One region of the Legionella cincinnatiensis genome, then DNA from elsewhere that is predicted to be linked to it. Evidence: riboswitches for the same ligand, from Rfam matches in the RefSeq annotation. Region 1 holds a riboswitch; the other holds the start of a gene.

Region 1 (16,140 bases):
TATTAGCTATGTTAAGCGATGATGACTGTGTTCATCGACTTCGCGAGCAATTGCAAGAACAATACAAAGCTCCGCCTTCTTCTACAACTTCATTAGAGCAAGCTTTGTCATTAATCACCCAATTACAAGAAAGCCCATGCAATCACTTGGCGCCTTTCAAGTATCGCTTGCCCAATTTCTTAGGTGAGTATCCTATTCACAGTAGAGAAATTAACAGGAAGATTAAACAATTTAACCAACTTATTGAGGCATATCATGCTGATGATCTTGCCAAAGAGTTAGATGCATCTGCATTAGATAAAGCCTATCAAGATGTTTTACTTGCTTTAAAAGATCATTATATTGGGTGTAATATTAATAGCTTATGGCAATTGCTAAAAGCCATGAGCGCATGGTCAACAGCGCCTATAGAAACGTTTTTGCTGAACTACCCTTGCCTGCTATCACCCGTGGATCATATAGATAATTCAGCTCAAGTGGAATCAATATCGCTTTCAAAAAAACCGGTTGATCTGATAGGTCAACCTTTTTCCATAAATAAGAAAGCAGAGACACAACCTTTTACTTCAACTTTTGATTATCAGATTAATGAAGCTGGGCGTATCGCGGATAAAAGCATTTATTTGTCCCTTCATGGATTTGCTTTAAAGCCAGGCGGTCATGCAGATGCATTGGCTAAGAAAATTCCTGATTTCTTGCCGTGGGTACAGTGGCAATCCAACATTCGACGTCAATTATCTCAACTCATTAATCTACCTCTTAATGATGAATTTTTTGACTGGCTACAAACTGTATTACAACGTTTGGGGGTAGAGTTTATCACCTTAAAATCCTCTTCTTATGAGTGTTATGTCAGTCCTTTTCTCAATCATAAGACCGTATTAAATTCATTAAATGAAGAAATGGTACTTCGTATTTTACAAGAACAGTGTGAGCAAGCAGACATAAGAATTGAGGCAGAGCACTTGCCCATAATCGGGCGTTATTTAATGCGATTCTTACAGCGATTTCAATTTAATCGAGGAGAGGCTTTAGGAATTGGTGCCAATTGGGGTGGAGTTGTGAGTGACTCTAACGAAGCTGGAGTTGATGCATTTCGATTTAATGATCCTGAGTGGGCTGCCCATTTCAGAAATTTAAGTCTCCATAGACAAGGCCCCTCAGAAGCTCAAATGAATGCAGCGATTGGAATTAAATACGAGCTTCAAGCACTTCTATCAAGCTTTGAATACATGACTCAATTGCAACCTTCAGAGTACCCTAATACACTTTACAATGCTTTGGTAGATAATCTGATCACGGGGCTTTTCCCTGAACCACCTTATTTTGAAAATTTGGCTTATACCAAGTATCGTCGTCATTATGCAGTGAATGATACAGACGAAGGAATGCAGCAAATTGATTCCTTTTATCAGCCAGATCCCCAAGGTACCTATTTTAAAACGAATAAAGGCAACTACAAACAAACGCCCATGTTCCGACAAGCAGGCTCATTGGTCGTAGAGGCATTTCCCAGAGATACAGGGTCTGGCGAGTGCTCGCAATCACTTTCTGTGGCCAATCCATTATGGCCATTGCAATTGCAGTATGCACAATCTTCTTCTACAGGAATGCGCGGACACCTGGTTTATAATCCCATCGGGCCAGATGAATTTATACCGGATGCTTTTTATGGCCAGGTAATACGTGAAACTGAAGATTTCTTTGTACCATTTATCGGAGTTATCCCCAAAAACTTTGACAAACATTTTAAACAAGTGGAACTTTGCGCCTCATTTGTTATTCGCATGTTACAATCCTCGCGTATAATGACCTATTGTCCTGCATTTAGTGCTTATTATTTTGCGATTGCAGCACGATTTTTACCACCTATCGATAGAGCGACTCCGCCATTACCCAGTCATACTAATATCGAAATAAATCGTAAATGGCAAAAGCTTGATAAGATCTTACATGATCCACAACGAACAGCAGAAGTTTGTCATAAAGCGTTTTTTTCCTTATTTAAAGAACTCATTTACAGTTTATATCCCTTGACTCAAGAGGATGCAGATTTGCATTATTATTTTGTTGAGTTGACAAGCTCACCCGATGCATTTGTTCCTCAAAATCGTGCTACTTGTGATCGTTTGATTCGCGAGCTTACCACGCTGAAACCGTTACAAAATGTAATGGGATTGCAACATTATGAAAATACTTTGGGTTATCTGAGTCAATTAACTGACTTCTTCTATCCTACTCCGAGTGATGAAACGGCAAAAGCCATAGCGCAACAGGCTCGATTACATGTTAAACCCCTATTGGCATTACCAGCGGTCAAAGAATATTTTGCGGATCTAAGTAAGAATCCAGCAGCGAATATTTCACCTAAAGTGTCACCGGGGTTAATGTATGATGCTTTAAAATATCAAGCTCCATCTCCAGCAATAAGCCAAGATTTTTATAGCCGACGGCATGCAACTAATTTTCATTCAGGTTATCGTAATTTGGATGGAAATCAAATTGTTAAACCGTCAACTCTTGAAGCTTGGTTAGATATAATGATCAAAACCGGGGGTGCTTTATTGCCTCTAATCCGTCGCGATAAGACTTTCTTTAGTTTGCTCACCCAACCTTTCGCCCAAGCTTATATTGCAGGTTATCAAAAATACAGTACTCAAGTGCGCTACAAATTATTAAAGGCGATCGGTTCTGGCATTGGCGGTTTTGTTTATGGTACGGGTTTAGGTGCAAGTCATGCATTAAGTTCAATACCCAGAACTCTCTATAATAGTTTATTTGCCTCGGCAATACAGCAACAAAAAGCAGATCATAGTTTGGCTATTTCTTCTGCACCGAGCAATGAGCCTGGGTTGCGTGTTCAAGCGATTATGGATATTCGTGATCATTTATTGCAGCTTATGGCAACAGTGAATGGTCATAGTCCATCAAAGGAAAAGTTAATTAGTCGGTTACTGACTCATGTGAAAAAAATACATCCGTCATTATTTTCTGGACGAGTCACAAAAGAAATTCGCTATAAACAAATTTTATTAAATGCATTTCCATTAGAGGCTTCCGAATGGCAACAATTATTCGATTCAGTGATTGATACTGGGAGTAATAAAGTCTTGGAGCGCATTATCAATAAGCATGTCTTGCAAATTGATAGCATCTTAATTTATGCACTTTATGAATGCTTAACCACACCCAATTTTGAGAAAGGCACGCGCGAAAAAATTAAAACAATAATTGACAAGCACAAATTGAAAGATCCACAAGATAAAGCATTAACAGCCTTAGCTGTTTACTACGCTAACAATCCTGATGCTAAAAGAAAAGATATTGCTCAGTACCGCTTTAATGGCTCAGCACTTACAAAACTAAAAGAAAAAGAGCAAGGATTGCATCAGATACAAACGTGGATAAATAACGCACTGGATATTCAATGGGGATTAGAAACTCTGTTTTCTAGTTTTATGGATCAATATAAAATTCTGCTGAATCAATTCACATTAGGTGATATTGTTGCAGAACTACCTGATAGTATGAGAGAGGTGCTCCAGGAACTCTTTTCCAAACCTGGAAGAGAAAAACAGATTCTCAACCAATATGAATTGAGTGAATCACACAAAGCATTCCTTTTACAATGTGCGCTTTGTTATCAGTCAATTGTGTCCAAAGAAGTGAGAGATAGCATTTTAGAACGGGCTCGTATTCATGAACTCTCTGATTCGTCATTAAGTATTAAAGCGCGTGAACATTTAAAATTAACTCAATTTGTACAACGTGAATGGCATCATCATCTCTTACCTATGGAAAGTGCGCAGTCCATTATTAATGAGATCAAAAAACAGATAAAACTCTCTGAGCATTCTGTTATTGATGAACTATCCCAATTATATGAAGCAGTATTACAAGCTCCCAAAAGTACGCAGGTATTTGATGCATTTTATGACACTGCTATGAAAATACAAAGGGATTATAGTGTAGAAAGCCCTCTACACGAATGGGTAAATGTAACTATGAATGTATTAGTGAATCAACTCTTAGATGAGATTACATGGAGCAATGAGAGGCAATTAATGAACCCTTTAAGTGACTCGCAGGCTGTAGTGACATGGTTAAAGCATCTCATGAATTATAAGCATGGAGTACGCGCTTTGCTCGTTCAACAAATCGAGCAGGCTCAATCTTATGATCAAGCTGCATGGCGTTGCCAACATATTTTACATATGTTGGAAGCATCACAACCTGATAAAGACTATATTCGTGGTACCGGAATGCAAAAATTATTGCGAGTGATTTGTCAAAACAGCAATACAATAACTACAACAGGTGAGCAGAAAGCTAAAGAGGTACCCATCATCGCACTTTGTAAGCATTCCATTACAATGCAGCATGCTTTGGGTCGTGTTAGAGAAAAAATCCCAGATACTGATTTTGTGAGACCCATTGATGTTGTATTGAAAGGCTTTAGAAATTAACTTCTAAGCGCTTGCGCCTCATGCACGGAAAGAGTGCATTTGCCATATCTTGCGCGAAAATAACACGTTGGAAGTATCACATACTGATATGCTCTAATGGCACTAAATTAACCTGGGTAGCGGATAAAGAGTCTATTTAGATCCAGCCTTCATCTTGAATCGTTTGGGCTGAGGAGGCATTCATGCCATCTCGAAGCCTTAGTCCAGAACTTGCAAATTCGTACTAAGGCTTCGAGACAGCGCTATGCGCTTCCTCAGCCCGAACGGATCAAAGTAAAACCACGTTCTCTTATAGGAAACTCACATTCATTTAAGGCCCGTGCCTACTTTTCGTGGCTTGTCCACGGGATCCAAAGATCTAATCTTAGGGCGAGATTTCTGGATCTTGCGGACAAGCCACGGGATGTCGAGAAGAGTTTACTCATCCCGAATGGATCAAAGTAAAACCACGTTTTCTTATACGAAACTCACGTTTATTTAAGGCCCGTGCCTACTTCCCGTGGCTTGTCCACGGGAGCCAAAGATCTAATTTCTGGATCCCGCGGCCAAGCCGCAGGATGTCGAGAAAAGTTTACTCAAAAATGTGATTTTCTATGTCGAATTGTTTTTAATTAGATAAGCTCTGAGTTTCAGTAATGTCAGTATTAATGTCATTCTTGTTGAATTTCGTAAAAATTCCTAGAGTGCTAAGAACAGATTTTTGCTGAATTTCTTGTTCATTTTTAATAATCTCTTTTGCATGCTCTTTTACATAATTCTTTAAATGTTGTTGAGATTCACTTTGAAAAAACTTATCTAGATCGGATTTTACTTCTCTAGGAGCGTTTTTAAGTTCAGATCGAAAATACAGATATAGATCTGATTTTAATTGTCTAATTGCATTTTTAAGTTTGGAGACTTGCTCTTCTTCGATATCTTGTGGCAAACCTTTAAGAACATGCTCAGCATATTGAATTGTTGCTTTATACATAGGGATGTTAGTATATGTAAGGTCTATGGTATTTGTTACAGAATCACAAATATCGGTTGCGTTAATTAAATCTTTAATTCCAAATTTCATAAGGTTTTTCTCTTTTTAAAATGTTAAGGCTTGCATAAATATACTTACATAAGTAAAAAAGTATTTGTATGTTGTTTTAAAAACAGGAACATTATAATGGATTAAAATTAAGACAGTATTAACAATATTAGATCGCATTGATTTAATGAAAAACTAAAAGACTTAGGTTGCTATTTGAGGGAAAACGTATACCACGAACTAAAGCGCCCTTAAAGCGAGTTACCAGAGCGATAAGTGGATGGATAAACTATCCTGTTATTTCAGGCAATCAACTTAAATCCATCCTTTCATCATTTAAGGCTATTTCCTGAACAAAAGCTCACTCGATTGTACTTCTTCATCAAGGTGATCAGAAGCATTTTGTTTTGTTGCTTCACGTTTTTTATTGAGCTCAAGAACGGCGTCATCGAAGTTGTTTAATAGGGTGCGTGCAGAGTAAATGCTTGCTAGTTTCAGTGGCTTGCGTGTATAAGGATCTGGTTTATTGTTCTTATACAACTCTAATAGCGTACTTAAATTATAATATCTTTCGTCATACATTACAGGAATATCATCGAAATAATCCTTCATGATGCAATCTTTAAAGCCCTCAAATAACGGTTCTTCTTCGGGGGTTAAGTTCAGTTTACTCATACGAGCAGCTATGGTTTCAAGTTTGCTCATATGGCAGCGGTCAATATATTCTTGAGTGAGTGGCATATATTGATCCACTATATTTTCTGATTGAGAGGGAGGAGCAGGGGGCCTGTCCTGTGACAACCGACTTAAAACCCTGGGTGTTGGCTCCTGGAGCTCAGGCACGGGTTGTCTAGCTATGCCTAAATTGTGATGTCTATATCCTCCTCTGGATTGTGGTAAAATCGTGCCAGCACAGATGATTCGTGCTGTACTACCTCGATTTTTTATGGATTTAATGACTTCATTACTAGGTTGTTGGGTAAAAGTTACATCTCCTACGCCATAGAGTGTTAACTCTAAATCGGTTGCTACAGTTCCTTCAAAAGTCAGAGTTCCAGTGCCCTCTTTAAGAATTTTGCAATCACTGCCTACATTCCCTATTATTCTCAGACTGCTATTTCCACGAATAGTTAAGTTGGTATTTTGTCCTACAGCTCCAGTGACGGTTGTTAATCCACTACCTTCGCGTATGAAATCGGAGTTGTCAGGAATTATTTCTAAATCAATAGAACCAGGACTTTCATGAGAGATTTTGACTCTATTAGAGCGCCTAAATCCTAACAATTGTGCCAAAGATATCATAGTAATTCCCTATAAAATCAGAGATTTTAATATATGCACTAGGAAGGAATCAATTTTATCTGATTATTATATTTGACAGTTTTTTTTATCCACGATAGCATAACTACCAATAGATGGCGCGGGGTGTCGTAAAAGCGGCTGAGAAATACCCGTTGAACTTGATCTGGTTCATACCAGCGTAAGAACGCCTTAAATCTGAGTTGATGTCTGAAAAGCATTTTGACACTAACGAAGTGTTAGTTTGTTTTGCTCAAAGATGTATTTGCTTCAGACTAAAATGGTTTAGTTTTTTCTTACCGCAAATATTCCTTGCCATCCTGTAATTCTCATTATTGAACACAAGGAGCCAAGGTATGAATGCATTATCTACACGAACAACTTTGCTACTTAATTGGTATGCAAACCCTTACCACAGTCCAATTTTCATTGCACAGGCTTTAGGATACTACCAACAAGAAGGCATCAAGCTTGCTATTTTAGAACCTAGTGATCCTAGTGATGTCACTGAGATTGTGGGCACAGGTCATGTGGATTTTGGCGTTAAGGCGATGATCCATACTTTGGCTGCTCGTGCTAAAGGTTATTCTGTAACTTCAATTGGTACCTTGCTGGATGAACCACCTACGGGATTGATTGCACTTAAATCCAGTGGCATTAATTCGTTTCAAGATATTGTTGGTAAAAGAGTGGGTTATATTGGTGAATTTGGCAAAATTATTATTGATAATTTAGCAAACTTAGCGGGTATTAATTCTTCGAGTTACGAAACAGTACGTATTGGAATGAATGTAACTGATGCGATTTGTCGCGATCTTATTGATACCGGTATTGGTTTTATTAATTTTCAGCGGGTTGAATTAGAGCATTTACGTGGTGAAACTGTATTTTTACGTTTGGATCAACTTGCTGGATTAGGTTGCTGTTGCTTTTGTTCCATTCAGTTTATTGTACCAGAACGTATGTTAGCTCAACCTAATTTGATTCAAGGGTTTCTCAACGCTACCCAACGAGGCGCTGCGTTTACTACAGAAAATCCTGATGAAGCTTATGAGCTTTTATGTCGGGCAAAACCCCAATTAAGAACCCCAATGTATCATACTATTTTTATCCGTAGTTTACCCTTTTTCTCGCGAACGCTTTTAAATGTGGATCGTGATTGGAATAAAGTAGGGCGGTTTGGTAAACACTTAGGAATTATTGATGAATCCTTTAATATCTATTCTTGTTATACTAATGAATGGTTACCTAAAATGCCTCATTCTGATATAGAGCCTATTGCTTGTTGTGCGAGTGAATAAGATCAAAATGAAAAATGTAGCGGTTATAGGTGCTGGAATTATGGGATGTCTGCTCGCCCTACGTTTACATAATGAGGGCAGGCAGGTAACTGTATTTGAATCAGAAACCTCATTTAATAATTGCAGTAATGCGGCAGCAGGACTTTTAGCTCCTATGTCAGAGCTCGACAAGGCAGAGCAAGTGATCTTTAATTTAGGAATGGAGTCTGTTGAAAAATTATGGACGCCCATTCTTAGTCAATTAAGCGAGCCCATTTATTTTCGTCGCCAAGGCTCTCTTATTCTTCATCATCCCCAAGACAAGTCTGAATGGCAGCAATTCAGTACACGGATTGTCAATCAGTTGAGTCACTCATGTTATGAATTGCTGAATCATCATGCCTTAAAGCAGATTGAACCTGAATTGCACCAATTTCAAACGGCCTATTACTTCCCACAAGAAGGGCAGCTTGATAATCAGAATTTATTATCCGTATTGAAAAAACATCTTTGCCACATCGGTGTCTTATGGCGAGCAGGGGTTTTTGTTTCATCAATATCTCCAGGGAGAATAGAAATAGAGAGGCAAAGCTTTGTTTTCGATTTTGTCTTTGATTGTCGCGGATTAGGTGCGAAAAAAACCTTTTCTGATTTACGTGGACTACGCGGAGAACTTATTTGGTTACATGCACCTGAAGTCAACTTGCAACGACCTATAAGGCTTTTACATCCGCGATATAGCATTTATATTGCGCCACGTCCTGATTCTTATTATCTTCTTGGCGCAAGTGAATTAGAAACAGAAGATTTAAGCCCCATTTCAGTACACACCAGCCTTGAATTATTAACTGCTGCTTATTATGTGCATCGAGGTTTTGCTGAGGCACGAATCATTAAAACGGTAACCCATTGTCGTCCGACCTTAACACATCACCAACCCCGTATTAAATATGCAAAACAGTTTATTGCGGTTAATGGACTTTATCGTCATGGCTATTTAATCGCCCCAGCATTGGTAGAAGAGGTCCTACGCGGACTCAAAAGTAATCAGGAACAGGTTTATTATCCAGAACTGTGGGAGGCTTATGCATGATTATATATATTAATGATCAACCCTTATCTTTAGACTCTTCGTGTACGCTACAAGAGATACTTGAGCAAAAAAATAAGAGTGCGGCACATATTGCGATTGCTATAAATAATCAATTTATTCCTAAGTCTATGTTTGCCAGGACGATTTTGCAAGAAGGTGATCGTATTGATTTGATTACACCCATGCAAGGGGGATAGCTCATGTGGAATTTAGCGGATCAAACAATGACAAGTCGCCTGCTTTTAGGGACGGCTGCTTATCCATCACTTGAAGTGATGACTCACGCAATCCGCGCTTCTAAAACAAATGTAATCACTGTTTCTATGAAACGCCAAATGCCATATGGTCAAGGAAGTGATTTATTTTGGAAAACCCTTCAATCGTTACCTTGTCATTTACTTCCTAACACAGCGGGTTGCCGTGACGCACAAACCGCGATTACTACTGCTGAAATGGCGCGCGAGCTCTTTCAAACTTCGTGGATTAAATTAGAGGTAATTGGGGATGATTACAGTTTACAGCCTGATCCGTTTGAATTAGTGCATGCTGCCGCAGAATTAGTAAAACGGGGATTTGAAGTATTTCCTTATTGTACTGATGATTTGATATTGTGTCAGCGGTTAATTGATTGTGGTTGTCGTATTTTGATGCCATGGGCTGCTCCTATTGGTTCTGGGAAAGGCCTATTGAATCCCTATGCATTGGAAACTTTACGGCAACGATTACCTGATATTACGCTTATCGTTGATGCCGGAATTGGGAAACCTTCGCATGCAACTCATATTTTAGAGTTAGGTTTTGACGCAGTTTTACTCAACAGTGCAGTCGCTTTGGCAATTCATCCAGTGATTATGGCAGAAGCTTTTGCCCATGCGGTTATTGCCGGTCGTAATGCATTTGAAGCAGGGATTATGGCTGAACGAGTTGCAGCCCAATCTTGTACTCCTTTGATTGATACACCATTTTGGCATCGGGAGTTGTAATAATGCAAATGGTATGGGCAGATACAGAAATAGAAGTAGTCTTATACACTTTTCGAGACTTTGGGGTTGAAGTGCAACGACCCCAATTTTATATTGAAAGTATGCCTGCAGCGATAAAAGTAGGTTTTCAAATCTCTTTAGAAGAGATTTATTTGACCCAGTGTTATTCGATTCCTATTGTTTTAGATGCGTTTTTTGGGTTACAAAAAATGTATTACAAAAAAAGTGACTTAACTTACTGGTTCTCTTTGGCTGATCTTTTAGTATTGGATACCCATGAAGCGGAGCTCATTTTAGGTTATAAGATTGCTTCTCATCAAGCCATGCAACAAGCAGCTCACGAATTATTACGGTTGGGCAACCAAAGTATTCTTCTCTTAGGTGAACATTTACCTGAAGCTTGGTGCCATGATTATTGGACTAATGGAGTTGTTTCATTTTGGTTGACTCAAAGCCGTATTCCTCATACAAAATACTCCGAAAGTCGTTCAATTCTTTCAGCGGCTGTTACTGCATCTTTGGCTCTTGGTTATGCGTTAGAAGATGCAATCATTATCGCAAAAATGTATACCCATCAGGCTATTCGCCGGGCACAAACAGGTTTTGATTTCGGGGGCTTTCCTGAGGATGAAATCGATTTACCTTATCTTGCGTCAATACCATTATATGAAGCACCACAACCCTTTAAACTTTGTCATCGTTTGGGTCTTTATCCTGTTGTGGATAGTTTCGCGTGGGTTGAGTTGTTATTGAATGTGGGCGTGAAAACCATTCAATTGCGGATAAAAGAACAAACAGAGACTTTAGAAAAAGAAATTCAACGTAGTATTGCTTTGGCAAAAAAACATAATGCTACTTTATATATTAATGATTATTGGGAGTTGGCATTAAAATTCGAAGCCGATGGAGTACATTTAGGACAATCTGATTTAGATACTGCTGATATCGCTGCAATTAGAAAGAGAGGATTATTACTGGGAGTAAGTACCCATTGCTATTATGAAGTGGCAAAAGCACATGCAATTAACCCTTCTTACATTGCGATTGGCCCCATTTATCCAACTACTAGTAAAGAAATGCCTTTCTTGGCACAAGGAATTGATCGTTTAAAGCGCTGGCAACGTACTTTAAATTATCCTTTGGTCGCAATTGGGGGTATCAACATTGAGCGCATGTCCGATGTGGTTACAACAGGTGTTCAGGGGGTGGCTCTTATTTCTGCAATTACAAAAGCCCAAGATCCACGCAGAGCTACGGAACAACTTTTAAGTTTTATTAAAATGTAAGTAGTCATCGCTTATCTATTATTAGGATCTGTATCTTTGCTTACAGGTTCAAGTTAAGATTGAATGCTACAAAAGCAGTTTTAACACTTTCTGTGTTGGTATGCTTTTTCCCGATAAAATTCGTTCAATATGAGGACGTAAAATATCCAGTTCTGTTGATTTAAAGTGACTCTTTGGAAAATATACTCCATTCATTCTTTGTTTGTTCAAAATTGTTTTATCTTGCTTGAATGCTAAATGGATAAAAGGTAATAAAAGAAATTTTTTCACCCATCGATTGAACCAATGGTTTCTATAAATGATTAATAAGAATACTCGATATTCATTCCCATCATTTACCGGGCTTAAGAAAAAAGCAAAGCCAGCGGTAAGATGTTGACTACCATGATACTCTAACTCAGCAATCAGTGGTGAATGAAATCGTCCTATAGAAAATTGGCGATCTTGTTCAAAAAAAGAACTAACCCATCCAGATTGTTTGTCTTCATTGTCATAACGTATTTCTGCATGAAATTTTTCCACCGTTAAAGTTGCTGTTACCAACTGCCTTTTCTCATGATGTCTTAATAAGCCTGCATGAACAAAATGGGTGTGTGTCGCATCTAAAACATTTTCCAAGACATTAAGCAAATCACCTTTTAATGGAAATTGGATGCAATGTGATAAATAATCCTGACCTTGAAGCGCGGGTACTGAATACAAAGGCAGGGTATGTTCATCAGGCTCCAAACAAACAAAAATCATGCCTAGATGCACTTGGGCGGCATAAGCAGGTACACAATAATGCTGGGTATCAATGGGCTTATTAAGACCAGGAATTGCAACACAAAGTCCTTGTGCATTAAAACGCCAACCATGGTAACAACATTGGATACTATTCTTGGTTACGGTGCCTTCTGACAAAGGAACTCCTCGATGGGGACAGCGATCTTGCAGCACGATCACCTCTTCTTTTAACTTGAAAAGCACCAAAGGCATGTTGCACAATAAAAAACGCTTTGGACGTGTTTTAATCTCGTTAACCCAAGCTACAGGCAACCATTGGTTCTTTAAATTCATAATTGATACCTTTTCAAAATGGAGATCAACAAGTTATTGAGTAAACTTTGAATTATTCTCCATGCGATACGTCGATAAAGAGGCAAATGTTTGGTGTACACTGCAGAATATTCAATAAAAGGCTGACCTCCACGTAAACGCTTAAAACCCGAAGCCCCGGAGCTTAAATTCAGGCAAATGCTTTTTTTATCGGTATAATCCAAAACTAAGTATATCAGCATGCGGTATAGGGCACATTGATTAGGAAGATGAGTGTTGTATCCAACCAGCGGTGCTGTGATTACTGTTTCACTATCAAATATTCCCATAATTCCTTGGAGCACACCTTTTTTATCCCTGAGACCAAAAAAAGTCAGCAACTTGTTTTTATGCCAATAGGCAATTAAACGTTCGCTAAATTGAGGATTATGTTGAGAGTATTTTTTCAAATACAAAAGATTATACAGATGCACAATGACAGGATAATCCTGTTCTGAAATCTGTTCGTGCGTCACGAGCGTAAACTCTCCCTTAGCTAAAGCTCTACGATCGTTTTGCGTGTTGTTGCGTTGTTTGAACAGGCAGAGTTTATTATCAAAAATATAAACTTGACGTGAGGCTACAAAAAAGAAATTCAACTGACGCAAATGTTCAATAAGTTCTTTATTCGTATGTTCATTGAGCGAACGATACATGATCGCATGATGTGGGTAACGCACAGATAAGCTCTTTAAGGCATCCTCTGCCCCTTCACCTTTCCAATCAGGGTAGGGATTGGTCGACAAGTAAAAATTATTGATGCATACATTTTGATTAATATGCACTGCTCTCAAAAAACCACCTAGAGCTTTCATGAGTCCGTTTAAAACCAATCGTAAAGGATAATTTTTAATTTTAAACAGCTCATCTTGTCCATAAGTGACTAGGGCATTGTATGGAGAGCAGACGTATGAAGAATGATATTCCTGATTATTGACGGTCACAGGAAAGATAAAGCCACCGATGTTTAAAGAAGACATGTGGGACTCTACGTTGAGCATCCATTTTTGGGTGGGACCTTGGATAAAAGGTTCACTGTATTTTTGACTTTTTTCATTAAAGTTCATAAATACCCATTAAATTCAATGTCATCTGTAGAGGCACCGTGAAAGCTTTTTCTTTCTTTCACCATACGAAAAACAATATTAAACAAGGTCATCATGCTTTTAAGTTCTAACCAAGGATAGGCCGGATCATTTAGTATATCTTTTGCTGCACGATAGTCAGCAATAAATCGTTTGGGATCTTCACGTAAATAAGGCAATCCATGCATCATCATTCCAAGTCCAAGCATTAATGCTTGTTCGGTTACTTGGTAATTTTGCTTTTTTCTATCCCAAATTTGTAACCAATTGAGGTAGGGAGCAACCAAATGAAAGCCACTCGTTGTTCTTGGATTACATTCCAAAACAAAGGCTTTATTTTCATCCAAGATAAAATCGAAGGCAATTTGCCCACTGAATTGATATTGCTTACAAAATATCTCAATGAATTGTTGAATAGGCTCCGGATCCGCAGGTTCAAAATAAATTCCAGCAGCGGGGCCTGCGGTATATTTGGGATGGTAACACGAGTGGATTAATACCTTTCCTTCATGCGCTATAGCATAGGCACAATATTCTTTGCCTGTAATGAAGCGTTGGGCTAAATAAGGCACATCCAAAACTAATGCATCAATCACTTGTTGATTGGGTTTAAGAATCACATGTTCCCCAAAACGTGAGAATATAGGTTTTAAAACAATATTCGTATTTGATGGAATGTGTTTTTTATCTTCTTCAGTACGTAATAACCAGCTTTCTGGTGCGTTAAGTCCATATTGTAATGCAAGTTGATTGAAGTCGTATTTGTTATGCAATGGATTGAGTCTGTGAAAGGGTTCACAAAATAATTGAGCATGTTTGGATAATTCTTCATGGCCTTGGCTAATAAAGAAAATTTCTTCGCATGTGGGGATCAACCAATCAATTTGATACTCAATCAATAAACTCTTGAGTGTTTTTAAAAAAGCATCTAAGCCTCGATTAGGTTTTGGGAAAGTCAGATGTTTCTTAATACCTGTGACAAAACGACCCAAGGGAAAGTTCATACTGTCTGCACTGTATACTTCATGACCTTCTCGAATCAGAGTTCGGATGATATCCATACTTGCTGGAGCACGAGCTCCTGTGACTAATACTCTCATTTCTCCCCGTTTCCAATCAGTATTGGAAAAACTAAAATGTTAAAGCTCTCCAACGGATCTGTAAATAAATTTATGTTGTTTATTATAGTTAGTATAAACCTATTAGTACGGCCTTTCTTAAATTTAAAAATTGATCTTTTATTCTGTTTTATGATTTTCTCACTGTTGTTAAACTATTTATCCTACGTTAAGAGGAACTAAAATGTCTTTTTTACCTGAGCTAAAACGATATACTCAGCAAATTAAATTAGAAGAAATAGGTATTCTTGGGCAAGAAAACCTGCAAAATGCAAGAGTATTGTGTGTAGGTGCTGGAGGAATAGGAGTTACTTTACTGACTTATCTTGCTGGTGCAGGGGTTGGGACTATAGGGATTATCGATGATGATCTTATTGAGGAAAGTAATCTGCATCGCCAAATTCTTTATCAAGAAAAGGATATTTGCAAGGCAAAAGCTGTTGTTGCAAAAATGAAATTACAAGCGTTAAATTCAAATATTAAGATACATTCTTATACATTTCGTTTAACTGCAGATAATGCCGAAGAAATTATTGCTCAATACGATCTTGTCGCTGACTGTTCCGATAATTTTTATACGCGCTATCTAGTCCACGATACTTGCTATCATCTTGTAAAACCTTATGTTTATGCGAGTGCTTATCAGTTCCAGGGGCATTGTTCTTTATTTTATGGAAAACAAAATCCATGTTTACATTGTTTATTTCCAGTTATTCCTGATACGGGTACAAATTGTCAGAATGGTGGTGTTTTAGGTACTCTTCCTGGGCTATTAGGTATTTTGCAAGCAACAGAAATAATTAAGTGGATTACTGCTAGCGGGGTTTCACTATTAAATCGATTATTATGTATCGATTTTCTAACCATGGATATAAAAAATATTCAACTCACTAAAAATGAAGAGTGTCCGTTTTGTGTCTATGGGCAGACTCTAAATGAACGTGATTTTGGATTGTGTACTGAGTCGAATCATGAATATACAGTCTCAGGAGAAGCTTTATCCGATTTTTTAGAAGCAAATCCAGGGATATTATTGCTGGATGTTCGAACAGCAGAGGAACACAGCGATAAAAATTTAGGAGGGAAATTAATTCCTTTGGCTCAGTTGCCTATGCGTCTGCATGAACTTAATCCTTTAGAGCCTATCCTTATTTATTGCCAGTCTGGTCGCAGAAGCCAGCGAGCTGTAATCTTATTAAAAGAGGCTGGGTTTCGTACCGTTTATCATTTAGCTCATGGAGTCAATTCATTATCGAGATGAGAGGGATGTAAAAGATGAAGTTATATTATTCGAAGGCTTTCATCGATGAAAAGCATCTTTCTTAAAGTCTGGTATTTTTACACCCTTATAATTAATAAAAGTCATCATTCCAGTCGCTTCATGATAGAGCATATGGCAGTGAAACATCCAATTTCCGGGGTTATTGGTATCAAA
Region 2 (16,140 bases), 640 kb from region 1:
AATAAAACGAGATTCACTAAAATTTGACTAATATTTATCCTAAAATCCAATAATAGAAGGGAATAAATAAGGAGTCTCTATGGAGATTCAAACAAACAAGGAAAAAACAGAACGGCAAGTGAAAGAACTTAGCATCCCCTCCGAATTACCTATTTTAACATTACGTGGAGCAGTTATCTATCCTATGACTGTTATGCCACTGAATGTAGGCCAGTCACGCTCCATTAAACTAGCCCATGACGTAACAATTAGTTCCTCTCGTTTCATAGGAATAATGGCTATTAAAAATAATACCGTTGAAGAACCAAATCCTACCGATATTTATACGATTGGCACTGCTTCAGTAATACATCGACTTATTCACTTATCAGACAACTCCGTACAATTAATCGTACGAGGAATAGAGAAAATTTATATTCAAGAATTTACTTCCGTTGAACCTTATTTCAAAGCTCGTATTGAACTTGCACCTGAACAATATACTAAAAACAACCAAATTGAAGCCTTAATGCGAAATACCATTGAATTATTACGTCATTTAATTTCATTAACACCGCATTTATCGGAAGATTTGTTAACCCTCGCGCTGAATACAAATGATCCGCGCCAACTTGTGTATCTTATTGCAGCGAATTTTAGATTGGAATTAAAAGATGCACAGGAGCTATTGGAGTTGAATCAAGTCGAGGACAAGCTTGTAAGACTCAATATGTTTTTAACCAGAGAAGTGGAAATTATTGAATTAGGAAAAAAAATCCAATCTCAAGCACAAAATGAACTCGATAAAACAGAACGCTATTTCATACTTCGGGAGCAACTAAAACAAATTAAAAAAGAACTTGGTGAAGAGGACGAACAGGTTCTTGAACTCAGGGAATATGAAAATAAAATTGTCCAAACAAAGATGTCGGAAGAGGCTGAAAAAGAAGCAATACATGAACTCAATCGCATGAAAAAAATGCCTACTTCTGCTGCCGAATATCAAGTAATTAAAACCTATTTAGATTGGTTAGTTGAATTACCTTGGAATAAAACAACGGAAGATAATCTTGATATCAATAGTGCCAGAAAAATCCTTGATGAAGATCATTATGATTTAAAAGAAGTGAAAGAGAGAATACTTGAGTATCTGGCAGTACACAAACTTCGCCTTGAGCGTAACGATAAGGAACAATCATATACAGGCTCTATTCTTTGCTTTGTGGGGCCACCTGGAGTAGGTAAAACTTCTCTTGGACAATCTATTGCACGAGCACTTGGCCGAAAATTTATCAGAATTTCATTAGGTGGAATACATGACGAAGGAGAAATTCGCGGACATCGACGTACTTATATTGGCGCCTTACCTGGGAGAATTATTCAGTCCATTAAGCGTGTGGAATCACGTAATCCTGTAATGATGCTGGATGAGGTAGATAAAGTAGGAGCCGATTTTCGCGGCGACCCTTCATCCGCTTTACTTGAGGCCCTTGATCCTGCACAAAATAAAACTTTTTCTGATCATTATCTGGATGTGAATTTTGATCTGTCACAAGTCATTTTCATCGGTACAGCGAATCAACTTGATCCCATTCAACCGGCGTTACGTGATCGTATGGAAATTATTACTCTTCCTGGTTATACAGATGATGAAAAATTACATATCGCAACAAACTATCTCATCCCTCGCCAGATTAAGGAAAATGGCTTAATGCCGGAAGAAATTCAATTTGAGCATGATGCGATCCTGTTAATGACTCATGATTATACACGGGAAGCCGGTGTCCGCAATTTAGAACGAGAGATTGGCGCAATTTGTCGTAAAGTGGCAACACTTATTGCAGAGAAGAAAGCTAAGTCAGTCCCAATCACAAAGGATAAGGTTGTAGAATTACTTGGCAAACCCAAATATTATTCTGAAATTGCGGAACGAACCACCATTCCTGGAGTTGCAATCGGCCTTGCGGTAACGGTAGGTGGCGGCGATATTTTATTTATTGAAGCAACAAAAATGCCAGGGTCCAAAGGTTTTACAGTGACAGGGCAATTAGGCACAGTAATGAAAGAATCTGCTCAAGCAGCACTTTCTTATGTCCGCGCCAAAGCACATCAACTGGGAATAAAAGATAAAATTTTTGAAAAAAGCGATATTCATCTTCATATTCCAGAAGGAGCAATTCCTAAAGATGGCCCCAGTGCAGGTGTTACGATAGCAACAGCACTTGCTTCGTTGATGACCAATCGTTTAATCAAAAGCGACGTTGGCATGACAGGAGAAATCACGTTAAGAGGTCGAGTGCTCCCCGTGGGTGGCATTAAAGAAAAAGTTCTTGCGGCTCATCGGGCTGGTTTAAAAACAGTAATTCTCCCTAAGCGTAATGATAAAGACTTAGAGGATTTACCTGACAAAGTCCGTAAAGAAATGAAATTTATCTTTGCAAAAGATGTCAGTGAAGTATTTGATGCGGCATTATGTCCAGCAAACACGAATGATGAATGTGCGAAACAGTAATGTTTTATCGAATTAACCCCATCATTTCCCATTTTGCGGTTAAACCCTTTCATGGTAAAATAATAACTATACATTAGGGGTGCCTGTTTCACTATTTTGGCTGAGAGGATCCACCAACCCTTTGAACCTGATCTCGTTAGTCTGAGCGGAGGAAAATGTGTCTATTGTTATGCTTTCAGGTGTTGTTGCTTTTATTACTTCTTTTATTGGTTTATTACCGCAAATCGTTAAATCTTTAAAAACTCGATCCACTCAAGATCTTTCTATGATGATGTTGATTAATTACCTAGTCTGTTCTTTAGCATGGATTATTTATGGAAGCAGTACGAATTCTTTTTTTGTAATCAGTTCTAATGTAGTTGGCTTAATTATTAGTTTGCTGCTTATTCTACTAAAACGACATTATGATGCTCGATGTAATTAATTTAAAAGGGTATCGATCAATTTTATGCCTCAATGGTGATTTACCTAATCCTGATTTTTTTATCACGATGAATTTACCCATCATTGCAGCTGACGGAGCAGCAAACCGTTTGTTTGAATTAGGTGTTCATCCTCAATTAATTATTGGAGATTTAGATTCTATCTCCACCCCTATTTTAGAAAGCTATCCTTTCCTGCATTTGCCCGATCAAGCAAGTAGTGATTATCAAAAAGCCATGCATTACTTAAGCGATAATAACTTACTACCCGCAATCATTGTAGGAGTAAACGGTGGTTTTTTGGATCATATACTCAATAATATTAATATCTTTATAACCACAGATTGCCTTTTATATTCACCACCAGTCAGAGGCTTTGTGCTCAGAGAAAAATCCCAACAAAATTTTTTATTACCCGTTCAAACAAAAATTTCGTTACTAGGAATGCCAACAGCAATCCTTTCTTCACAGGGTTTGCAATGGGAGCTTCACGGCTCTCACCTTTCATTTCCAGGTAAAACCTCATGTTTTAATCGCACTCGATTACCAGAAGTTATATTAGAGACCCATCAAGGCACAGCATTAGTTCTAATTTATGAACAAACAATCACTGATGCGGGCGTTTTGGGAGCATCGCAGTAATTAACCAACTCAAAATAGATACTCAATTTGCTAATAAGCCTACGCCCTTCACGCTTTTTCTCAATTTTTACTTTTCAATCATTGTCTGATGCTCATTGAGCAAAGCAATGTGTCGTAAATCTAATCTGGCAATAATTTTCATCATCGTCGTATTATTAATTTTTCTTTGTTTTCTTAGCGTGCGTAATTCTTGATGTGCACCTTCTAAAGCTGCAAACCGTAATTGCCGCTCAAAGGTTAAAGCAGAAATACTTTCCAACTTTTCACTTTCTGTCCCATGATTCGATATGATAAATTGGTTAAAAGTATCCATGAGCTTATGTGCTACCTGGTGGCAAAGTTCCTTCTCTTTTTCATTTACTTCATCGCATAAAACTTTCATTTTGGTTTTAATCGCTTCCATGGCAGCAAGTGTTAAGGCAATAACTGCTTCCTTTTCTTCATCTTGACTTGGTTTATGGATGAATTTTTTCAAACTGGGAGTAATTAAAGGCAAAATAATACTACTTATTAATAAGGAACAAAGAACCACGCCTATAACAAGAATAATGAGTAAGTGTCGTGCTGGAAAAGGACTCCCATCATGTAGGTAATGAGGTAATGATAAAATTGCAGCCAAAGCAATAGCGCCTCGCACCCCACCCAAAGAAATTGTACTGATTATTTTTAAGCTCGGAAAATGCCAAGAGGTTTGATTACGCTTGGAAATTAAAGCTTCAAAAGGCAAGGTTAAATAAATCCACAATGTACGCAACAATATCAAGGTCACGGTTATAATCGCTGCAATGGTAATGCACTCTGATAGACTATAGCCTGTGTCCGCAAGTAATGTGATTGATTTAGGTAAATACAATCCTAAAAGGATAAAAATAATCCCATTTAAAGTGATGTCTAAAACACCCCAGACAAAATGACCTTCGATACGCATTGTGGCTAAAGTTCTGTCCAAAAAGCCAGCTCTATCAATAGTAAATCCCGCAGAAACAGCAGCTAATATTCCTGAAAATCCTAGCTTTTCAGCAGCAAGATAGACAGTAAAAGGAAGAAGCAATAATAATAAATTTTCAGTAGTGGTTTCATGGGTGCTATTATGAGTCAATTTTCCGAGGATCGAAATAAAGGCATAGGTAAGAATTGCCCCAACAGCCATGCCACCGAAACCAACCAATATAAGGCTAAATAGGGCACTTTTGAATGAAAAAATACCGGTTAACATCGCAGCAACAGCTAATTTAAATGAGACCAAACCAGAAGCATCATTTAATAGGGCTTCGCCTTGGAGAATATGCATAATTCGCTCGGGAATACGCACACCTTTAGTCATTGATCTAAGTGCTACCGCATCTGTTGGCGAAAGTGCTGCTGCCAATGCAAAAGCAGCGGGCAATGGTATAACAGGAACTAACCAATGCACTAAATAGCCAACCCCCGCTACCGTAAAAAAAACCAATCCAATGGATAAAGTCACTATGGGTCTAGTATAAAGTAAAAACTCGCGTTTCGGAAAATGCCAACTGTCGTTAAATAACAAAGGAGGAATAAACAACAGCATAAAAAGTTCGGGATTCAATTTTACATGAATATTGGGTAACAAAAAGGCAATAACACACCCCAAAACTATTTGCAGCAATGGTAGTGGTAATCTAGGCACAATACGTGTAATAACCCCAGATAATACGGTTAAAAAAAGTAGAATTAAGCAGAATAAAGCACCTTCCATACTTCTTGTCGCTCCTAAAGATCATTGAGCTTATAAAACTTAGGAATTAATACCGCTATAATTACTTGATTACGATACATATAATATATAGCAGACCATTCTTCTTGGTTGAGTTAGGCTCATATTTTACATTATCTTATCAAAGACTTCCATTAAAGCAGGCTAGCACTAGATTTTCAAGCCATTGATTAAGGGCTGTTGCAGCTGTGGTGAGTGACGATACACTTGAATTTATCTCTTTGATGTATAACCATATAGCTATAATCAAAAAATACAATCGAACTGGATTTATGACAATAAATTTACAACATTATCTTTTAAAAATAAAAACTGTTTACCATCCTCTAGAACACTTAACAACAGAAGAAAAAATTGATTATCTAAAAGAGATTTATTTTTCTCACGTCAAAACATTCCCTTATTCAAATTTTAAGTTGCGTGAAATAGCGAAACAACATCCGCTTAATAGAAGCTCTTTATCTTTTTTTAGCTATCAAACATTATTATCTTCTAAACATGATGGCTACTGTTTTCAATCCTCCGAATTACTTTATGATGCATTATCTCAATTAGGTTATGAAGTTTCGTTATGTGCAGCGCGAGTTCTTTTAGGTGCAGCAATTAATGCACCAGAAATACTCGCTTTACCGCCCACACATTTTATAGTAACAGTCACAATAGATAACAAAAAATTCTTACTTGATCCGGGTTTGGGTTCATCAGCTCCTCGGTTTCCAATATTGATCACGGGCATCAATGAGCCTATTGTACAAAATGAAGATGTATTCAAATTTTATCCCGCAGGGAATGTTTCTGTTCTTGAGAAAAAAACAAGCCAAGGCTGGCTTCGTTTGATGCAAACAGATTTTACTCCATTAAATGAAAAAAATGCGCAAATGAATTTACTAAAACTGGGATTTCACCCAACACCTCTTGCGATTCGCGATACTAAAACTGTGGTCGGAATAATTACTGAACATGGCCGCAAGTCCTTAATTTGGGATGCTCAATCGAAACAATTGAAATTTTCAAAACAAGAAGGAAAAGAACAGATACAAAAAATACTCAGCAATTTTGAAGAAGGAAGTCACTTATTAGCTGAGGAATTTGGCATTCATCATATTTCAGCTGCTAAATTAAAAATTCACTGTACTGAAACAGTGCTACCTAAACCTATAAAACCTTGGACTGTAAATTTTCCTCTTGATGAACGTGAATTATCAGAAATGCAAACAAATCTCAAATTGAGCTAAGCCTAATTTTTTGCAACGTCCATCATAGTGCCTCTATTGATTTCCTCAAATTGCAGCGAATAAAATTCATATTGAAATTATTTTAATCATATTTAAGGTTTTCTTAATAATATGGCTTTATATTAGCCAATAATTTAATCATGGAGAAGCCTAAATGAAATTTAAAGACTCAGTATTTGAAGATCACTACAATGAATATTGGAATAAAAAGGTTGTTGTATTAGATGACACCATTCGCACTATTTCATTAGGTTTTGGTCTATTTCACAATAATGATCACGTTCCCAGTTTAATTGAAAAATATTACCAACACGTACAGAATATTTTATCAAAGCTGAATGAGCAAACTTACCTGTTTGAAGATATCGAGTATGTCCAAAAGTATAAAAAAGATACTGTTGCTCAAGCAATTGAAGATCTTCGTTTTTATGCATGTGTATTTCCTGAATGTGCCAACATTTCTGAAAAATTCATAGAAACCCTAAACTCCTCGTTAAACGCTCAAGAAAAAATAAATCATACAACAGCCAGTTTTATCTGATTCAGAACGCTATTTTTCCTATAAATCCCGTATTAGTCTCAACTAATCCGGGTTTATTTACTTTTGATTTTAATGTTATAGTTAATATAATAAGTGAACTATTAAAAGAAAATATGCAAAAAGTTACCATTTATCATAATCCTCGTTGCTCTAAATCAAGACAAACATTGGAATTACTTCAAAATAAAGGAATTACCCCCATCATTATTGAATATCTTAAAACGCCATTAGACATGCATCAATTGAAAGTATTACGCACTCACTTCGCTCTTAAAGACTTTGTTCGCGTCAATGAACCCATTTTTAAAGAATTGGGACTCTCCTTGGATAATGAAGATCACGTGCTACAAGCAATGTTGAAGGAACCTATTTTAATGCAACGACCCATTATCACCTTTAAGGACAAGGCAGTAATAGGCCGTCCTCCTGAAAAAGTTTTAGAGTTACTTGATTAACGCCCATTAACTATTTCTGTATAACCATTTTTTATTGGGTGCCGCTATAGCCCCATTAATGGGGCAACCGTATCATTGAACATTTTTGTTATTTCATAATTTAAAAAGATCTGTTAAAATTTGGCTGTTATGGTAATTATATAATCAAGAAACTTGGGTAAGAAAAAGCCGTTCGTGAACATTTGTATACTCAAATGGGTCAATGAACCCGTGAAAATGATTTCCAAAAACAGTATTTGAGAATGAAAGTCCGTGAAAAAGGTTTATCAGTTGGTAAAATACATTTTTATTTAAGCATACGACGCCAATGTATTTGCTTGTGATAAATTGGCCAAATTTATAGTATCATACAGCCTTATTGAGAGGTTATCATTATGCCGCGTTACAAAACCAAAACTAGAAAACGTTCAGAAGATTTTGAGGATGACTCCGGGTACGACTCTGGATACGAATCTGATGGAGGAACAGAGTATTCACCTGTAAAACCTCTTGGAGCAGGTGAATATGCACAGGCTAGACTGTTTAAATCTATTTCTAATAAAGCGGTTACCGTATTAAATCCGGTCAAGACACCTGGAGATTTCGGAGAAGCTAAGATTAAACAAAGATTTTTCCAAACGCTTTATCCTAATAAGAAGTCTCATTTATTTAGCATAGGAACAGATTACAGGCTTGTTGTACCCTATATTCAATATACTCCATATAACAAGCTTATAATTGATACTCGAGAATTTCACAAGATCCTTTTTCACTCGGCTATCAAAGCATTAAAAGATTGTCATGATAAAGGGATGATCGTGCTTGATCTGAAAACAGATAATATTTATTACGATTCCAGTACGCAAAAAAGCTATTTAATTGATGGTGGTCTTTCTGTTCCTACAGGAACCACTATTGATCCTTTTGCGTTTCAGAAGTCAAGTCAAGAGATCGTAGAGGAATACAAGAAGGAATATTGGCACATCCCACCGGAATGTTGGTCAGTAAAGCCTACCGCCGTAGTAGCTACTGCAAAAATGGATATATACTGTCTTGGGATACTGATGTATGATTTATTAGAAAATCCCTCTTCCGAGATACAATTATTGATAGATAGTTGCTTAGAGAAAGATCCAGAGAAACGGCCAACATTAGCGGAATTAATAACTTCTTTAGAATCCATCAAAGATAACGAAAAAGAGATTGCTCTGAGGTGAGCACAACTCTTTCAAATTTCTTTTATAGTCACTCCTCACGTCATCTGCTATGTGTTAATCCAATAGCAGTGACTCTATTTATTTGCTGAATAGCTGCCAGGCCTAGTTTTCAGTGCAATAATAAGCCCATCCTAATATTCTCTCCAGGAGAATTGATTTGCCAAAAATGTTTCTAAATTTCATGATACTATTGGATAATTAAAAAAAATTTGCATCAAAGGAGAGTTTCATATAGTTTCTCCATTAGCACAAAAAAACTGCCATTTATCATTGGAATTAATTTAGGATATGGAATGAAACAGATAATTAAATTTGGATTTATTTTGAGCTTTCTAAGTACTAGTGCTTTTAGTGTAGAACCCGTGCAAGGGTTTTACTTTGGTTTATTAGGTCAAATTAGCCATGCACCTAACACAGACCTTACTTTTACTATTAACAACGTGCCTTATAGTGGGGAAGTAACCTTAGGACCAGTTGGTGGAGGTGTTGGTACCTCTATTGGTTATAAAATACAAAACTTCAGACTTGAAGCAGAGTTTCTCTATAATATAAACAATTATGGGGAGTTTCAAGTAGGTAGTTGTACGCTCATTAGCCCTAATGTCGTTGGCCGCTATGAAGGATGCCCTACATACGTTCAAGAGACTGGACTAGGCTTCAATGGCAACACTATGGGTTTTTATGGGCTATTCAATGCATTTTATGATTTTATGTCCTCTAATCCTGATATTAATTTTGTTCCTTATTTAGGATTAGGCGTGGGAGCCGCACTCATCAGAAATCAAGGCAATATCGAATCCACTGAGTATTCTGGAATTGATCCTGCAATCCAATTCACCTCCAATAACTCACAAGGTGGTTTCGCCCTACAAGGAATAGTAGGCTTTAATTATTACCTTGATGACTTTACAACCATGGGCCTAGATTTTCGCTACGTTTCGGCAATCATGAGCAATAATAATAACAATAACAGCAGCAACTCACAGTTTGGGATAAGTACCATAAATCTCGTGTTTAATTTTGCTCTTGAGAAAGGTGATAGTTGAGTTGCAAAATGCAGCTCAACATTTCCATCTGCACCAATCTAGCAACACCCTGTTTGTCGCAAATTTTTCGCATTTTTCAACAAAACTACACCGAAGGTTACTCTCCACACCCTCCTGAAGGAATCGCTTCCAATTAGCCTTAAGTTTTGGTTGATATTGATGATGATTTGAGTTATTAACTCCATGATTTATAGGTTTTTTAGATTAATCATTTCATTTAGTATTAAATTATTTTTATCAACGAAAACTTAAGGCTAATGGGAAGTTAGCTCCTCAGGATAATGTGAAGAATTGTCAATGAAGAAAAAAAGCAACAGTTGTAAACTATTTATTCATATGTTAGGATTTCTTAAGGTTCATATTTTTTTGAATTGTAATAGAGTTCTCAATGACCGATACAAACAGTACCACAAAGTTGTCTTGTACCAGTAATAACTGGTGTACTGTTATGCCCCTTATTTTCTCCTCTTTTTTTAAAAACATTATTCATAATATTAACATTATTCGCCTGTCTTAACGGTGAGCGAATAATACCATAAGCCCGTTAAGACAGGATCTCTCCAAGACCACGCTTTGCTCAGTGAGTCTTCCATTCAGCAAACACTCTAACCTATATAAAGAGAGATAATTATGTTAATGTCTTTAGAAAAGAACAATACAAAGCCTGTTTTAGTCTACCCCATTGTTGTTATCAGCTTAGCTGCATGCTTTCTTTTTTATAAATATGTGTTGCAAATTTTTCCCAGCATCATCACTGCACCTTTAATGAGGCAATTTCATTTGACAGGCGCAGGACTAGGAAACTTAGCTGCCACTTTTTATTATTCTTATACGGTGACTCAATTATTTGTTGGTTTCCTGCTCGATAAATATAGTGTTCGCCGCTTTACCTCAAGCGCAATTTTTTGCTGCGCCTTAGGGGTGCTTTTATTTTCAAGCGCAGAAACCTTATCTATAGCGGTTATAGCTCGTGCATTAATGGGAGTTGGGGTTGCCTTTGCGACGGTCTCTTATATGAAACTCGCAGCAGACTGGTTTTCTCCCCAAAAATATGCCTTCGTGAGCGGACTTTTAGCCACAGCGGCCATGGCTGGTGCGGTTTTTGGTCAAGCTCCTTTGGCATGGTTTATTGATCACTTTGGGTGGCGTCAATGCTTATTCAGTGTAGGAGTTTCTGGAGTTATCCTCTCTTGTTTGTTTTTTGTAGTGGTACGCGATCGCCCAGACTCTTTAAAAATGACAACCACCAAAACACCAATTTCAGTTCAAGATCTACTTCGGGTACTTAAGAGCAAACAAAATTGGCTGCTAACTTTATACAGTGGGCTTGCTTTCTCACCTGTTGCGGTATTTGGTGGGCTTTGGGGAAACCCATTCTTAGAAGAAGCGTATCACTTAAGTAAAACTCAATCAGCCTCTCTGTTGTCACTCGTTTTTGTAGGCTTAGGTCTAGGAAGCCCTATCCTGGGAATGTTATCCGATCGTTTAGGTAATCGACGTTATGTCATGTTGTTTAGTACCTTAGCCTCAACTGCAGCCCTAATATCAGTTCTATATTGCCAGACATTATCCACTGCAACTTTAAGTGTACTCTTATTTATATTTGGTTTTGGGCTTGGCGCGTTTATGTTGGTTTTTGCCATGGGAAAAGAAATAAACTCTGCAGCATTGACAGCGACTGTTATTGCTATGATAAATACCAGTGATGCTCTTTTTGATGCCCTGACAGAGCCTCTTATCGGAAAATTATTGGATATGGGATGGAATGGCCATATCGTTAATGGTGTCCACCAATTTTCTCTCTCTAGCTATCACATGGCTCTATCACTATTGCCCGTTTATTTAATAGTAGGTTCTCTTTTGTTGCTTTGGGTTAAAGAGCCTGCTCAAGAAAGTCTTAGGAGATAATTGATGCATTTGTGAATGGTTTTTAAATCTGGATTTATGTGAGTTCGATATAATCATTTTTATATCGAACTACTTTATTAGAACTTGATCTCGTATTGTCAGCGAATAAGTTTATTGATACTGGTTAATGTGTTGTTTTTTCTTGAACCTCTCCCATTAACCAACCCATACTTACTTCAAGTTCATTAGCAATTTTTTGCATAGACTCAGAATCTAAAACGACAACTCCATTTAACAGCGCTTCAATTTTAAATTTTGGAACTTGGAATAGTGCAGAACATACTTGCACTCGCTCTGTCATTAAGACAGGGACACCAAGCTCATCTAGCTCATTGTTCAAACGTTCAGTTAGTTTTTTGTTTGACATAGTAGTCTCCTCTTGGCTTTTTTTCAGTTTAAGGCAATAAAGCTTAAGGATTAATTAACAAATAAAGTCTTTACAGAAAAATTACGAATTTAAAAAATAACCAAAAAATTCCTTTGAATTCAAAAGAGAAAACCGAAATTTATGTTTTTATAAAGAAGACATATAAAGAAGTTTTTCGTGTTAGAGCTTGTAAACAAGCGCTAACCTAAAATACATTTAAACTGATTTTTTAGCGAGCCGATTGAAAATATATTTGGGCAATAATAACCAATATTGACCTTCATTCTTCATGTGCTCACCTAGAAACGTGGCAAGCTTTCCTGAACCCCAATAAATGTCACCTCGCATGAAACCACGAATTGCGCCACCTGTATCTTGAGCAATCATGAGGCGTTGCAATTGCTTTTCATCTTCTTGATTTTTATCGGGTCGAGTTGTATCTAACCAAAGTGGTGCACCAAGCGGAATCCATTTTTTATCCACAGCTAAAGAATAACCTGGGGTAAGGGCCATCCCTTGAGCACCAAGAGCCATAGGTTTTTTTACATCCTCAAAAAAAACAAAGGACTTATTTTTATGGAGAATATCTTTGGCTTTTTTAGGATGCTCTTCCAAATAGCGTATAATCGCTGCTTTAGATGCTGTATCTCGGCTCATAATTCCTTGTTTTATCATAATCTTAGCAATTGAAGTATATGGTGCACCATTCTCACCTGCATACCCCAAATAGATATTCTCACCATTAGGCAGTTGAATCACACCTGCACCTTCGATTTCTAAAAAAAGCCGCTCAGCAGGACTATGAATCCAAGCAATCACTGGTGCTTTCTTCTTAAGAGCACCATTATCTATTTGTGCACGAGTATATGAAGTCGTATATCCATCTTTAGGCATTCCATAAATTGGTGTATTGTACTTAGGACTTTTCTTTAAGTTGCCCTTTATTCGCGGCATATAATAGCCTGTAAATAAGCTTTGAGAAGGATTTCGTTGTTTTAACTCAATAGGATGAAACCATTTTTCGAAAAATATTTTGGCTGAATCTTCCGATGTAGAATCAAATGCCAAAGCAGCCTTACACACTGGATACCAATCTCGAGCTTTCAAGTTGATATGTCGAGTACCGATTGGATGAGAAGGTTCCTGCTTTAAAAAAACTTTGCATGAAGTCTGAAATGCTAATAAAGATTTTTTAACATCTGCTTGATCCCAGCCCGGTAATTCTTCAAAAGATACTTTTGTTAAGGCTATATTTTTTCTTTTTATAACTACCTTTTTCGAAGCAACTTTTTTTGAGCGGGTCTTTTCTGCACTAACTTTTTTTGAATGAGTCTTTTCTACACTAACCTTTTTTAAGGCGTGTGCAGATGGAGTGCTTTCAACAATTTGTTTAGCACTCTTAAGTGCATTATCTTCCACCACAGCCGTCTTTACAGGCTCGGTTTTAATAATCACTTTTTTAGTATTCTGCGGTTTCTCTTGAACTTGAAGCCTATTATGCTTATAAAGCGACAGTCCAACGAAACTTATCGTAAGACAACTAATACCGCATATTGTGTAAATTAATTTCCTACTCATAGGGTCACAAGGGTTACATAAGATGGGATCTAAATCAACAAATTTTCCTCATTTTTTCGCAAAACAAACTCATTATTTGCTCTTTTTTATAAAAAAACATCCTGAATAATCAAAAATTATACAAAAAATGATGAATTTATACCTTTAGCGAGCATAGAGCACGATCAAAATAATTTTCAATTTGAACAAATAAAGATCTGAATGAGTGAATTATTCGGCTTTTTTTAAAGAATTAATCCTCCAGGAAGAGGAACAAAAAATAAAGATCCTATTTATTTTTTGTTTCGTCGTGGACAGTATCTGATCGACCCTAAATTGGTTATGAAGCATCAGGTATTGTTGAAGCCGTAGGACCAGGTGTTGATAAGAACATACTCGGCATGAAATTGAGTTCTGTACCCGGCTTTGATTTAGGGAAATATGGAGTCTACGGTGAAGTAGCTATTTTGCCTGTTTATGCCCTTGCAGCCTATCCTGAAAAACTTTCTTTCGTCGAAGCAACTTCTATTTGGATGCAATACATGACCGCTTATGGCGCTCTTATTCATTATGGTAAGGTTTCGAAAGCAGACTATGTTTTAATTACAGCAGCCAGCAGTAGTGTTGGCATAGCTGCAATTGAGATTACACGTGCTCAAGGAGCAAGCAGATACAGCAGATTATCTTCGCGATCCTCAAAAATGGCATTACTGAGGTCGACATCTGTCTATCTTACAACTTTCTAAATAGCATGCCTGGCAAAAGCGCTTCTACAATCAAGGAGCAGATATAATCAACCTCTGCAATGGAAAAGGAAGCCTTAATGCAATAAAGCACAAGATTCATCAAATAACTGGCTTTATCTATCTCCAAGAATTCATCTTATTACAACAAAGTCTCATGCTTTTTCTCAGTTTAGTGTAACTGATGAGCACTCTCTTCTTCCTGTTCATCCAATGCAGCTTCTTCTTGATTCATAAGCATAATAAACATTTGTAAAAATACCTGGGTTGGTTCACCTTCATTACCTACTGACTGCGGTATCATATGGAATACTGCCAGAGCAGGAATGAGTTGACCAGAATTTTGCTCTTCCTGAGGAGCAGGATTTACACCAACCTCTCGCATCAATATAGGGCGGTAGAAAAAAGTATGGGGAATTGCCCCTTCTTGTCTTAGTAAATCTCGCATTGTCTGTTCAGCCCATTCATTTTTTAATTCTTCTTTAATGGCACTATTAAATGAATTAGGCTTTACCTGATTAGGATCAAAATCAAAAAATTTTATAACGTGTTCTAGTGACAAAGGTTTTGTAGTTAGCTTATCTCCTTCAAAGAGAACTGGGTCCTCTAAAAGCCCCATTAATGTTTTTATTGGAACAGGCCAATACTCAGTCGCTTGGGTGGTTGGATCACTAGGTAGTTTCTCTAATCCTGATGAAACTCCTTTAATACTGAATGTATTATCACTAAGCTTCACCAAATAAACACAGGTATTTTCATCCAGTAACGTATCTTCTTGCATAATCGGATCAAAATAAGTTGGCATAATATTATTCCTTTAGTTATTATTTAACTTAAAATGTAATTTATACGATCAAATTGATAGATGCAATACTTTTACATCAGAATAAAATCAAAAAGTATTTATTATGAATCATGTTGCAATTAATGAACTTAATATATAGATCCAAAATGATTATCAAATGAACTGTGATTTTTAGAAATTGCAACATATAGGTCTAGGGTTCGCATTGTGCGGAACCCTAAAAAATCGATTGGTAGTTAACGCTCTGAAATTAAATAGCCAAATAAGTGGTATTATTTTACACAATAATGTCCACTTGCTTTGGCGGTCGGCCATTGTATGATGCTACCCGCGCACCCCATTCCAAAAGATTTTTATTACAATCATCTTTATCCAAAATAACTTCAATAAAACACAAAGTATCAGATTTTTTTGCTTCTTCTATTGCATCAAGGAGGCCTTGATGCGTGGAGGCTTTAAATGTTCGAGCCTTTTCTTGATCGCCATTAAAAACCTTCACTAAATCAGCATAATGCCAATTATTAATGACGTTATAGGGACCGTCATGAATTTGAACTTCAATAGTATAAGAAGCATTATTCATTAAAAAGATGATGGGCTTAAAACCATAACGAATTATCGTAGAAAGCTCTTGGGCGCTCATTTGAAAGGAACCATCCCCAATCAAAGCAATAACACGTTTTTTATGATGAAGAGCAGCTTGCATTCCTAGAAGCGCTCCTACAGACCAACCAATGGAACCATATTGCATTTGAATTTCAAACGGGCAGTTTTCAGGTAAATTAAGACGCATACCGTTAAACCAAGAATCACCCGTTTCAGCCAGGATAGCATAATCACTGCTTAAATATTTTTGAATTTGGCCAAATAAAAATCGGGTCGTAAGCGGTGAGTTTAAATCACTAGGCTCATGATATAAAGGCGCTGAACCTTCGATTCGTTTATATGCTTTGAGTGATGCATCATTGAATTTCAACTTATCTTGCAAACCTCG

What was found. Region 1 has a riboswitch for thiamine pyrophosphate ahead of DYH34_RS13010 (ABC transporter substrate-binding protein). Riboswitches for the same ligand answer to the same signal wherever they lie in the genome.
Positions count from the first base shown of each region.
Region 2: it holds a riboswitch for thiamine pyrophosphate, as region 1 does, so the genes downstream of both, DYH34_RS15585 (SemiSWEET family sugar transporter) here and DYH34_RS13010 (ABC transporter substrate-binding protein) in region 1, are expected to answer to the same signal.

Region 1 covers NZ_UGNX01000001.1:2,904,060-2,920,199, reverse strand. The annotation lists gene DYH34_RS13025 (hypothetical protein) at 1-4,466, shown strand, start outside; gene DYH34_RS13020 (hypothetical protein) at 5,074-5,526, opposite strand; gene DYH34_RS18210 (RING finger protein) at 5,827-6,786, opposite strand; TPP riboswitch at 6,896-6,988, shown strand; gene DYH34_RS13010 (ABC transporter substrate-binding protein) at 7,140-8,084, shown strand; gene DYH34_RS13005 (FAD-dependent oxidoreductase) at 8,092-9,156, shown strand; gene thiS (sulfur carrier protein ThiS) at 9,153-9,353, shown strand; gene DYH34_RS12995 (thiazole synthase) at 9,357-10,139, shown strand; gene thiE (thiamine phosphate synthase) at 10,142-11,425, shown strand; gene DYH34_RS12985 (Rieske 2Fe-2S domain-containing protein) at 11,492-12,484, opposite strand; gene DYH34_RS12980 (hypothetical protein) at 12,481-13,569, opposite strand; gene DYH34_RS12975 (ATP-grasp domain-containing protein) at 13,566-14,687, opposite strand; gene DYH34_RS12970 (HesA/MoeB/ThiF family protein) at 14,890-15,966, shown strand; gene DYH34_RS12965 (multicopper oxidase family protein) at 16,006-16,140, opposite strand, start outside.
Region 2 covers NZ_UGNX01000001.1:3,548,073-3,564,212, forward strand. The annotation lists gene lon (endopeptidase La) at 80-2,491, shown strand; TPP riboswitch at 2,557-2,662, shown strand; gene DYH34_RS15585 (SemiSWEET family sugar transporter) at 2,649-2,915, shown strand; gene DYH34_RS15590 (thiamine diphosphokinase) at 2,899-3,555, shown strand; gene DYH34_RS15595 (Na+/H+ antiporter) at 3,623-5,275, opposite strand; gene DYH34_RS15600 (arylamine N-acetyltransferase) at 5,566-6,528, shown strand; gene DYH34_RS15605 (hypothetical protein) at 6,683-7,069, shown strand; gene arsC (arsenate reductase (glutaredoxin)) at 7,183-7,524, shown strand; gene DYH34_RS15615 (protein kinase domain-containing protein) at 7,899-8,720, shown strand; gene DYH34_RS15620 (P44/Msp2 family outer membrane protein) at 9,014-9,766, shown strand; gene DYH34_RS15625 (MFS transporter) at 10,397-11,674, shown strand; gene DYH34_RS15630 (hypothetical protein) at 11,799-12,041, opposite strand; gene mltA (murein transglycosylase A) at 12,258-13,556, opposite strand; gene DYH34_RS15640 (MDR/zinc-dependent alcohol dehydrogenase-like family protein) at 14,000-14,344, shown strand; gene DYH34_RS15645 (hypothetical protein) at 14,514-15,146, opposite strand; gene DYH34_RS15650 (thiamine pyrophosphate-binding protein) at 15,424-16,140, opposite strand, start outside.